Regions from separate parts of the Paenibacillus sp. JT31N11 genome, predicted to be linked through region 1. Evidence: predicted binding sites of a transcription regulator. Region 1 holds the regulator's gene; the other holds the start of a gene.

Region 1 (5,535 bases):
ACAAATCCGGGGGTTAATTCAACACCTTTGGAATTTTGAAAACGCTGCGCCACTTCTTCCCCATGGCCTTTTTTTACTTTTATCGTATTCACAACAACGATCATTATTATTACCTCCTCAGGGGTTTAGCGAACATTCAACTGCGCCAAATGACAACTCACTCTAATCATACGCTGATTTGCTGGATGTAGCAAAAAAACCTTGCCCCTGACGGGCTTTCGCTAAGGAAGCGAAGAGCCTTCAGGGGCAAGGTTTTAAAAAATTATTTGGCTTACTTGGTGGCTGGCTCTCCAGCTGCCGGTGCTGATGGCGAAACCGTCAGCGCACCGTCTTTCTCATCAATTGTAAGCGTATCGCCTTTGTTGATATTACCTGTCAACAGATCCTCAGAAAGCCGGTCTTCAATATGCTTCTGAATCGCACGACGCAGCGGGCGGGCGCCGTACTGCGGATCGTAGCCTTCCTTAGCCAGGAATGCTTTGGCCGAATCTGTAAGCGTGAAGTCTACTTCCTGCTCACGAAGCCGTTTGCGCAGCTCCTCGGACATTAAGGTAACGATTTGAGCAATATGCTCTTCTCCAAGAGAATGGAATACAATCGTTTCATCAATCCGGTTAAGGAACTCGGGACGGAAGCTCTTTTTCAATTCCGCGAGCACTTTTTCTTTCATGATATTAAAGTCACGGCCTGCATCCTGTGCGGCTGTAAATCCAAGTGACGTGTTGCGCTTGATTTGATCCGCACCGACGTTCGAGGTCATGATGATCAGCGTATTGCGGAAATCGACGACACGGCCTTTGGAGTCCGTTAAACGGCCATCCTCCAGCACCTGCAGCAGGATGTTAAACACATCCGGATGCGCCTTCTCGATCTCATCAAGCAGTACAACCGAATAAGGCTTGCGGCGTACTTTCTCGGTGAGCTGGCCGCCTTCTTCGTAGCCGACATACCCTGGAGGCGCGCCGACCAGACGTGAGGTCGAATGCTTCTCCATATATTCCGACATATCGATACGGATAACAGCATTCTCGTCACCGAACATTGCTTCCGCCAGTGCGCGGGCAAGCTCAGTTTTACCAACCCCGGTAGGTCCGAGGAAGATAAATGATCCCATTGGACGCTTCGGATCCTTCAGGCCGGCACGGGCACGGCGCATTGCGCGGGATACCGCTTTGACGGCTTCATCCTGACCGATAACACGGTCATGAAGGATATCTTCCATTTTGAGCAGCCGCTGCGTTTCTTCCTCAGCCAGTTTGCTCACCGGAATTCCCGTCCAGCTGGCAACCACCTGAGCGATATCCTCCGGTGTGACCTCCGAATCCGTACGGCCTTGTTTTTCTTTCCATTGATTCTTGGTAACATCAAGCTCTTCGCGAATCTTCTGTTCCGTATCACGAAGGGCAGCAGCCTTCTCGAATTCCTGGCTTTGAACCGCCGAATCTTTCTCCTTGCGGATATCCTCAAGACGATTTTCCAGCTGTTTCAAATTAGGCGGTACCGTATAGGATTTAAGGCGTACTTTGGAGCTGGCCTCATCGATCAGGTCAATCGCTTTATCCGGCAGGAAACGGTCCGTAATATAACGGTCCGAAAGCTTAACCGCCTGTTCGATCGCTTCATCCGTTATTTTCACACGGTGATGGGCTTCATAACGGTCGCGAAGTCCATGAAGGATAAGAACAGCTTCCTCCGGCGAAGGCTGATCAACAGTAATCGGCTGAAAGCGGCGTTCCAACGCGGCATCTTTCTCAATATACTTGCGATATTCATCCAGCGTCGTGGCACCGATGCATTGCAGCTCGCCACGTGCCAGAGCTGGTTTCAAAATATTCGAAGCGTCAATCGCACCTTCTGCACCGCCTGCACCAATAAGCGTGTGAAGCTCATCAATAAACAATACGATGTTTCCGGCTTGGCGAATTTCGTCCATAATTTTTTTCAGACGGTCTTCAAATTCACCGCGATATTTGGTTCCGGCAACAACAGAGCCCATATCGAGCGTCATAACGCGTTTGTCACGCAGCGTCTCCGGAATTTCACCCGCGATAATTTTCTGAGCCAACCCTTCGGCAATAGCGGTTTTACCTACGCCAGGTTCACCGATAAGAACCGGATTGTTTTTGGTTCTGCGGCTGAGCACTTGAATGACGCGCTCAATTTCTTTGCCCCGTCCAATAACAGGATCCAGATTATTATCTTTGGCATAAGCGGTCAAATCGCGGGCAAGGCCATCCAGCGTTGGTGTACTTACATTAGCCGGTGCGCCATGGTTGCTCGAGACCGCTTCGCTGCTGCCCAGGAGCTGCAGGACCTGCTGCCTGGCTTTGTTCAGGCTGATGCCCAAATTATTAAGTACGCGGGCGGCAACGCCTTCGCCTTCGCGGATCAGGCCGAGCAGAATATGCTCTGTTCCTACATAGGTATGACCCAGCTTACGCGCTTCATCCATCGAAAGTTCAATTACTTTCTTTGCTCGCGGCGTATACGCAATGTTGGTCGGCTGCTCTTGTCCGCGGCCGATAAGCGTCTCGACTTCATCCTGGATTTTTTCCAGGCTCAGACCAAGTCCGATAAGGGCTTTGGCAGCAATGCCTTCCCCTTCACGATTAAGCCCAAGTAAAATATGCTCTGTTCCAATATTGTTGTGACCCAGACGCACCGCTTCTTCTTGTGCAAGTGCAAGTACCTTCTGCGCACGTTCCGTGAATCTGCCAAACATCATGTTTACACACCCCCATGATCGGATTTACTTAGTTGTAATTGCTGACGTATAAGCTCTGCCCGCCTGATATCCCGCTGCTCGGTATTCATCTTTTCATTAAACACCTGCTGCAGAAAACCCGGCTGCATTAAAACCATCATTTCATTCATTACAAGCGGCGATACCCCTTTGATCAGACCAAGATCGATTCCCAGCCGGACATCGGATAACCGCTGACCTGCTTCTTTGGAATCCATTATGGTCGCATGTGACAGAATTCCGTAGGAACGGTAAATCCGATCCTCCAGACGAATCTGCGACTCCTCCAGCATACGCTGACGCGCCGCCTTTTCGTGCTCAATAATTTGTTTGGCTACACTGTGCAAATTATCGATGATCTCTTCCTCGGATTGTCCCAGCGTAATCTGATTGGATACCTGAAACAAATTGCCTAACGCTTCACTGCCTTCTCCGTAAATTCCCCGCACTGCCAGCCCTACTTGAGTAATTGCCGTCAAAATACGGTTGATCTGATGCGTCATGACAAGCGCAGGCAAATGCATCATGACCGAAGAACGAATACCTGTACCGACGTTCGTCGGACAACTGGTCAGATAACCACGGCGTTCATCAAAGGCGTAATCGGTTGCTTCTTCAAAAATATCGTCAATGCGGTTAGCCAAGCTCCAGGCTTCTTTAATTTGAAAACCGGGATACAAGCATTGGATCCGCAGATGATCCTCTTCATTCACCATGATACTGACGGATTCGTTTTCACTTAATATAAGTGCCCCGCAGCGTGACTCATTCGCAAGATTCGGGCTTATGAGATGCTTCTCAACGAGCACTCTGCGTTCAAGCTCGCTCAGCTCGGAGAGCTCAATCGTCTCAAACCGGTCAATCTCACCCAGCTCGGGAGAAGATCCCATAGCGGTGAGATTCTCCATAACCTCCTGCGCCTGTTCGTTTGTGGCGAGCATCGGAAAAGGATGGCTCCGTAAATTACGGGCGATCCGAACTCGACTGCTGATAACAATATCTGAATCAGGCCCAGCTTCTCTCATCCATTCACTTAAGGCTTCCTGTACAAAAGATCGCTCCGACAAAAACGGTTCCTCCTTTCACGCTTAGCCTAAACATCTGTAACCTTACCTTCCAGTTCACGAATCTGGTCGCGGATTTTAGCTGCGTTCTCAAACTCCTCGCATTCTATTCGCTGCTGCAGATCGGCCCGAAGGTCCTCAATTTCACGCTTGAGCTGAATTTGTCCGCCCGTGCGCTTCGGAATCTTGCCGACATGCGACGAGTTGCCGTGAACACGCTTGAGAATCGGATCCAGCTTGCTGCCAAAAGTCGTGTAGCATTCGCTGCAGCCGAACCGCCCCATCTTGCTGAACTGTGTATAGGTAAGACCACATGTTTCACAGCGTAATTGCTGCGGCCTTGCACCAAAGGCGTTTACTCCGCTTGCAGGTTCAAAGTCGAGCAGTCCGGATAACAAACTGTGAATGGAGAATCCGTTGGATACACCCGGCAACCCTTCTCCTTTTTCACGTGCGCAGGATTCGCAAATATGAAATTCCGTTTTTTCCCCATTTACAATTTTCGTAAAATGAAGTGAAGCCGGTTTATTACCGCATTCCTGACAAAGCATTCCGTACTATCCCTCCTCCTGCAAGGTTCAAGAAAAATCGCATCCATGGTTCTCATTCTCCCATTAAGGTTAAGCAAGTTCAAGCTGACCTTATAGGAGTGAGCAGTACTCATCGGGATTTGACGAGTAATGTAATCAACATCGCTTTCAGGAGTCGCGCCCTTATTTCATCCCGCAAGGGGAGCTTTACGGCGATCGCTTCACGGGAGATTGCAGCCCTCAGCAGATTGCCTTCCCGCTTGGATACAAGCTGCGCTTCTTCCAGCTGATAAATAAGTCCCTCGGCCGCTCCTTGATCCACCTGATCGCCAATGGTTTGGGCAATATGCCCTTGTATGACCGTTAACGTCGGCAGCTCAATGCGTTGAATACGGATATATCCGCCTCCACCGCGCTTACTTTCAACAAAGTAGCCCTTCTCCAGTGTAAACCGGGTGCTGATTACGTAATTAATTTGTGAAGGAACGCAGGAAAAGCGATCCGCCAAATCATTACGCTGCAATTCAACCGCACCATCGGAGCTCTCCTGCAGCATATGCTTCAAATACTGCTCAATGAGATCGGAAATGTTGCGCATTTCACCAACCTCCCTAAAATGCAACCAACAACAGCTAAGCAGTCAAGAAGCATCAAAATCATTCAATATTCTAATTAATTGACTTTGACTTTCTTTGACTTTAACTTTATTATACGCATTTTTTTTAAAACGTCAAGCCGCGTATCATGGTTTTCTGATCTGCTATTAGCTTGGGCGTATCTGCCGCTTTTATACGTCAGAATGTTCATAACTTGATACCGGACAAGGCAAAAGATCTTTGCGGCTTGAAGGGAGGCTGTTCTATTCTTTACCTTTTCTGGGCAGCTGCCGAAACATTTGCTTAATTGACTTCACGCAGAACCAGCCTATTTTATACAATTAAAATTAAATAAAGCGAATAATTAAAGATGTGAAATATCGGTATCCTCTTCTTGCTACTTTGATGCATTCTTCAATATTGACGGCTACGATTAAAAATTTCATCATATATGGATATAAGCCAGCAGACAACAAAAAACCGACCACAGTGCTGCGGTCGGCTTCTCGTGCTTGGCAACGTCCTACTCTCCCAGGACCCTGCGGTCCAAGTACCATCGGCGCTGAAGGGCTTAACGGTCGTGTTCGGGATGGGTACGCGTG
Region 2 (5,535 bases), on a different contig from region 1:
ACCGTATTGTTAATTGCGAAACAGCGAATCTTAATAAAACGATCGGTGCTGCTGTCAGGCAAATTGACAATATTAAACTGCTCCAAAGGGAAATGGGCCTCGAGAATCTGCCCGAGAAGCTGCGGGAAGTGGCAGAGGTGCGCCTCATGCATCCGGATATCAATTTAAAGGAAGTCGGCGAGATCCTCAAAGGGAAGGTCAGCAAGTCAGGCGTGAACCATAGATTGAGAAAACTCGACGAACTTGCGGAAAAATTAAGGAACGGGTAGCATAAGGCTAGTTAAGTTGCAGCAAAAGTGGTATAATGGAGAATAAAATGACGTTTGCAATCTCAATCGCACGATTGAATTAAGTTTAGGGGGTAAGGTTTCCATGACAAGGCATCCGGTTGTCGTTCGACTGAAGACAGGTCTTCATGCAAGACCGGCCGCACTTTTTGTTCAGGAAGCGAACAAGTTTTCTTCCGAGGTGTTCGTCGAGAAAGACGAAAAAAAAGTGAACGCGAAATCGATTATGGGGATTATGAGTCTTGCGATCAGCTCGGGGACGGAAGTAACCATTAGCGCGGAAGGTTCGGATGCCGACCAAGCTGTAACCGCTTTAGTCAATTTGGTCAGCAAAGAAGAGCTGGAGAACCAATAAACAATAAGAAATGAACTGGTGCCTCCAGTTGAGGCAATAGAAGTTCTTTCGAAGCAGAGAAGTCCCAGGATGGGGCTTTTTTCTGTGTCAAAAAAGCTGTGGATACAGATAACTGCAACATCCCGGCCGACTATGACGTTATAGAAAATGTAACCAATTTTTATGCAAAGGGGATGATTGTAATGGTTGAGAAGAAGACCGAACAAACTCAGACCGGGACAGAAACGAATCAGATGGCAAAACCAAGAGGCCGCTCGAAGTGGGTATTAACGGCTGCGCTCGCTGTCGCTGTAGGAATTGGAGCTATCATCGGGGCAAACGGAGGCAAAGGCGACGTATATGCTGCCGGGGAGGCTGGAGAGGTGCAGAAGGGGATTATCACCGTTAGCGGGCAAGGCGAGCTGCAAGCGGCGCCAGATGTGGCTTACGTCAATGTAGGCGTGGAAACACGGGCAGCTACTGCCAAGGAAGCGCAGGCAAGCAATGCGACGAAGTTTGCCGCTCTTCAGAACGTTCTATTCGAAAAAAGCAAGTTGGCCGAGAAGGATGTAAAGACGACGAACTTTAATGTCCAGCCGCAGTATACGTATAACGAAAAAGACGGCACGAACAAAGTTACCGGTTATGTGGCTACCCACAGCATCCAAATCACTACAAGAGACTTGATTAATATCGGTCAACTGCTGGACAACCTTTCGGCTGCAGGCGCGAACCGGATGGATGGCGTGCAATTTGATACGGAGAAGCAGGATCAATACGAGCTTCAGGCATTGGAGAAGGCGATGGCCAACGCAAAGGCCAAAGCCGAGACATTAGCCAAAGCAGCAGGCAAACAATTGAAGGCGGCCGTTAATATATCACAATCCAGCTCAGGCAGCATTCCCGTGTACAACAAAGGCTTGATGTCCGCTGTTCCTCAGGCCGCGGCGGATAGTGCTTCCACATCGATACAGACCGGCGAAATTACGCTGTCTGCTAATGTACAGGTCTCTTACGAAATGGAATAACAATCGCACCATGGGCAGGGAGAAAAAGAAGCGGAGTGCTTGGATTTTCCAAGCGGCTCCGCTTTTTCTTTGTGGAACGGATAGAAAGCGTCGTGCCGCCATCCTAAAGGATAGCGGCACGACGCTGGGTTGAGAGCGTTATTCAGGCAGGACGAGCGAGCCTAATCAGACTCGGATAAACCACGCTGCTCGATGGCTTGCTCGATTAAAGAAATAAACTCTTCCGAGAGCCGCATCGCTTTGGCTTCTTGATAGACTTCGATCAAATGTACGTCGCTGAGCGGCCGTAAAAGAAGGGATTTATCCTGCATCGGCAAATAAGATTTGCGATTTTCATGTAGGGTAACAGATTGATCAAAGGAACGATCAAATGCTGGCGTGAAATGGTTGTAAATGTAACCAGGTTCACTGGGACGGATGAAATTTCGCACGCTTGCGAAAGGATTTGATAGTTTCATGCGTGTGCAACTCCGTTTGTTAGATTTCAATAACAGCCTAAGTGTCGGTGAATCTGGAATCATTTAGTACATATTAACATGAAAAATTAATGGAGTCGTTACCAATTCAACGCGCCGAATTTTTCTTGACATTGGTCAAATACTGTGATAATAACGCTATGCCTAAGGATAAAGAAAGAGTGCAGGTCCATTTTCTGGATCGGCACTCTTCTCTTTCGTTATATAAGGGAATAACCGGAATGGCGGTATCGGATTTAGGAAACCTTACAGCTTCTCAATAACTTTATCGACCAGACCGTAAGCCTGTGCATCTGCAGCAGACATGAAATAATCGCGATCGGTGTCGCGCTCGATTTTCTCAAGCGGCTGACCTGTACGCTCGGCCAGGATTTTGTTCAAGGTATCGCGCGTTTTCAAGATATGCTTGGCGCGGATCTCAATATCGCTCGCTTGTCCTTGCGCTCCGCCCAGCGGCTGGTGAATCATGACTTCACTGTTTGGCAGTGCATGTCTTTTGCCTTTTTCGCCGGCAGCAAGCAGGAAAGCGCCCATGGAAGCAGCCATACCAACACATATGGTGGATACGCTTGGTTTGATGAACTGCATGGTATCAAAGATAGCCAGACCTGCAGAGACCGAGCCGCCAGGACTATTGATGTAAAGCGAGATATCCTTCTCAGGATCATCCGCAGCCAGGAACAGCAGCTGTGCGATGATGGAATTAGCGACAATGTCATTCACAGGAGTGCCAAGGAAAATAATGCGGTCTTTCAGCAAGCGGGAGTATATATCGTAAGCGCGCTCGCCGCGGTTGCTCTGCTCAATAACCATAGGTACAAAGTTCATTTCCAAAGTAATTCCCTCCTAATAAGTGTTATGCGCTGCTCTTCTGCTGTATTAGCTTTTTCGCGGACACACGGCCCGTATCCAAAACATCGGCTTGTTAGATCAGCTTTATATCCACATCATAAACCATTGTTTTTTAAAAGTCAAAGATGGTCAAATTAGTGGTATTAAAAAACCGGCAGATGCCGGCAGATGTGTTTTTTATGGCGCGCCCGCGAGGAATCGAACCTCGATCTCAGGCTCCGGAGGCCTACGTCATATCCATTGGACCACGGGCGCAAATGTGATAGCGAAAATAAGTATATGTGATTGCTGGAAGAAAAGCAAGGGCTTATGCAAAGATAAATTTGTGTAAATCGTGACGGAAAGCGGTTTCTTCCGTTAAACCTGACTTGCCCCTCATAAATTTTTGGAGTACAATAACGGTGGGACTTAAAATGATCATGCGGGACGAAAAATGTCCACGAGAACCGGATAACGAATTCGGCGCAACTGGAGTTGATGTTGAAAGATGCAATCTCTCATCGAAATTCAGCAGCAGCTGCTGCCGGATCTGCTTGCCGTCATGAAAAAAAGATATCTGATTCTCAGGCAGGTGATGTTATCCGACATGATTGGGCGGCGGACGCTTGCCGCATCGCTGGATTTGTCGGAACGTGTGCTGAGGGCCGAGACGGACTTTCTGAAGGAGCAGGGACTGCTTCACGTCGAAACGGCAGGCATGCGCATCAGCGACTCCGGAAGACGGCTTCTGGAGGATATGGAGCCCTTCTATAAGGAGATGTTCGGCCTCACGGAGCTGGAGCAGCGGCTTCGCAAGTATTTTGGACTCAAGCATGTGTGGATTGTCCCGGGTGACTCGGATTCCTCTGTGCATACCAAGCGCGAGCTTGGGAAGGCCGGATGTGCCGCACTCCGCAAGATGATGAACAAGGACGATGTCGTCGCTGTAACCGGCGGTTCGACGCTCGCTTCGGTGGCCAATCAATTAACCACTCAGACACCTTTGAAGGGAAACTGGTTCGTACCAGCGCGCGGAGGATTGGGCGAGAGTCTGGATTATCAGGCGAACACGATTGCTTCCACAATGGCCAAGCGTACAGGAGCCCAGTACAGGCTGCTGCATGTACCCGATCATTTGGGCGAGGAAGCCTATCTGACACTCATGCAGGAACCGAATATTCGCGAGATTGTCGATGTGATCCGCAGCGCCCGCATTGTCATCCACGGCATCGGAGACGCTATGGTCATGGCACGGCGAAGACGGGTTAATGAGGAAGTTATTGCAGCCATGACTGCTGAAGGCGCGCTTGCCGAATCCTTTGGGTATTATTTTGACCGTGATGGCGCGGTTGTTCATAAGATGCCGACGGCGGGACTGCGCCTGGAGGATATTATGGAGACGGAAGTGGTAATAGCCATTGCAGGCGGAAGCAGCAAGGGCGAGGCTATCGCCGCTGTGATGCGATTCGGGCATGATGATATTCTCGTGACGGATGAAGCTGCAGCCCTGGTTATTGTAGCAATGCTTGATGAAGAACAGCAGTAAGCAAACACATATAAGCGAGATCTTGACGGTTGCAGGCGGCTGACCGGCTGCTGAAGCAGACGTCTTAAGATATAAATTAAAATCAAACCTAGGAGGAAACAACAATGGTAAATGTAGGTATTAACGGATTTGGTCGTATTGGTCGTAACGTTTTCCGCGCTGCTCTGAACAACCCGGAAATTCAAGTGGTGGCTGTGAACGATTTGACAGACACGAATACACTGGCTCATCTGCTTAAATATGACACGACTCATGGTACGCTTGACGCAAAAGTTGAAGCAAAAGAAGGCGCCCTGATCGTTAACGGACGCGAAATCAAAGTATTTGCAGAGCGCAACCCCGAGAACCTGCCGTGGGCTTCTGTAGGCGCTGAAATCGTTGTAGAATCCACAGGTATCTTCACAGCTAAGGAAAAAGCCGAGCTTCACCTTAAAGGCGGAGCGAAAAAGGTTATCATCTCGGCACCTGCTACGAACGAAGATATCACGATCGTTATGGGTGTTAACGAAGATAAATATGATCCTTCCGCACACACTGTTATCTCCAACGCTTCTTGTACAACGAACTGCCTGGCACCTTTTGCCAAGGTTATCAACGAAAAATTCGGAATCGTCAAAGGTATGATGACGACCGTTCACTCCTACACCAACGACCAATCCGTTCTGGATGTGCCGCATAAAGACCTGCGTCGCGCCCGCGCAGCCGCTGAGAACATCATTCCTTCATCCACCGGCGCTGCAAAAGCAATCTCCCTGGTTCTGCCTGAACTGAAAGGCAAACTGAACGGTATGTCTATGCGCGTTCCAACGCCAAACGTTTCCCTTACCGATCTGGTTGTTGAAGTAAAAAGCAATGTCACTGTTGAAGAAGTAAACAGTGCTCTTAAAGAAGCTTCCGAAGGACAACTGAAAGGCATCCTTAACTATTCCGAAGAGCCGCTTGTATCGAGCGACTACAACGGCGACCCTGCTTCTTCTACAATTGATGCATTGTCAACGATGGTTGTTGAAGGCAACATGGTCAAAATCATTTC

Evidence for each region. Region 1 encodes CtsR, which represses protease genes until heat stress. Its sites were predicted from a motif close to ATGGTCAATAAAGGTCAAACA; they were not measured.
Region 2: a site for CtsR is predicted at 3,093-3,113, ahead of clpP (ATP-dependent Clp endopeptidase proteolytic subunit ClpP). Genes of this name have one in related genera too.

The regions. Positions count from the first base shown of each region.
Region 1 covers NZ_JBWDNQ010000026.1:2-5,536, reverse strand. The annotation lists gene AC0YNV_RS37775 (antibiotic biosynthesis monooxygenase) at 1-104, opposite strand, end outside; gene AC0YNV_RS37770 (ATP-dependent Clp protease ATP-binding subunit) at 272-2,725, opposite strand; gene AC0YNV_RS37765 (protein arginine kinase) at 2,728-3,768, opposite strand; gene AC0YNV_RS37760 (UvrB/UvrC motif-containing protein) at 3,837-4,358, opposite strand; gene AC0YNV_RS37755 (CtsR family transcriptional regulator) at 4,468-4,935, opposite strand; partial or broken rRNA gene rrf (5S ribosomal RNA) at 5,444-5,535, opposite strand, start outside.
Region 2 covers NZ_JBWDNQ010000011.1:22,571-28,105, forward strand. The annotation lists gene whiA (DNA-binding protein WhiA) at 1-269, shown strand, start outside; gene AC0YNV_RS28910 (HPr family phosphocarrier protein) at 373-642, shown strand; gene AC0YNV_RS28915 (SIMPL domain-containing protein) at 825-1,649, shown strand; gene sda (sporulation histidine kinase inhibitor Sda) at 1,811-2,107, opposite strand; gene clpP (ATP-dependent Clp endopeptidase proteolytic subunit ClpP) at 2,372-2,953, opposite strand; tRNA gene AC0YNV_RS28930 (tRNA-Arg) at 3,158-3,232, opposite strand; gene AC0YNV_RS28935 (sugar-binding transcriptional regulator) at 3,465-4,502, shown strand; gene gap (type I glyceraldehyde-3-phosphate dehydrogenase) at 4,607-5,535, shown strand, end outside.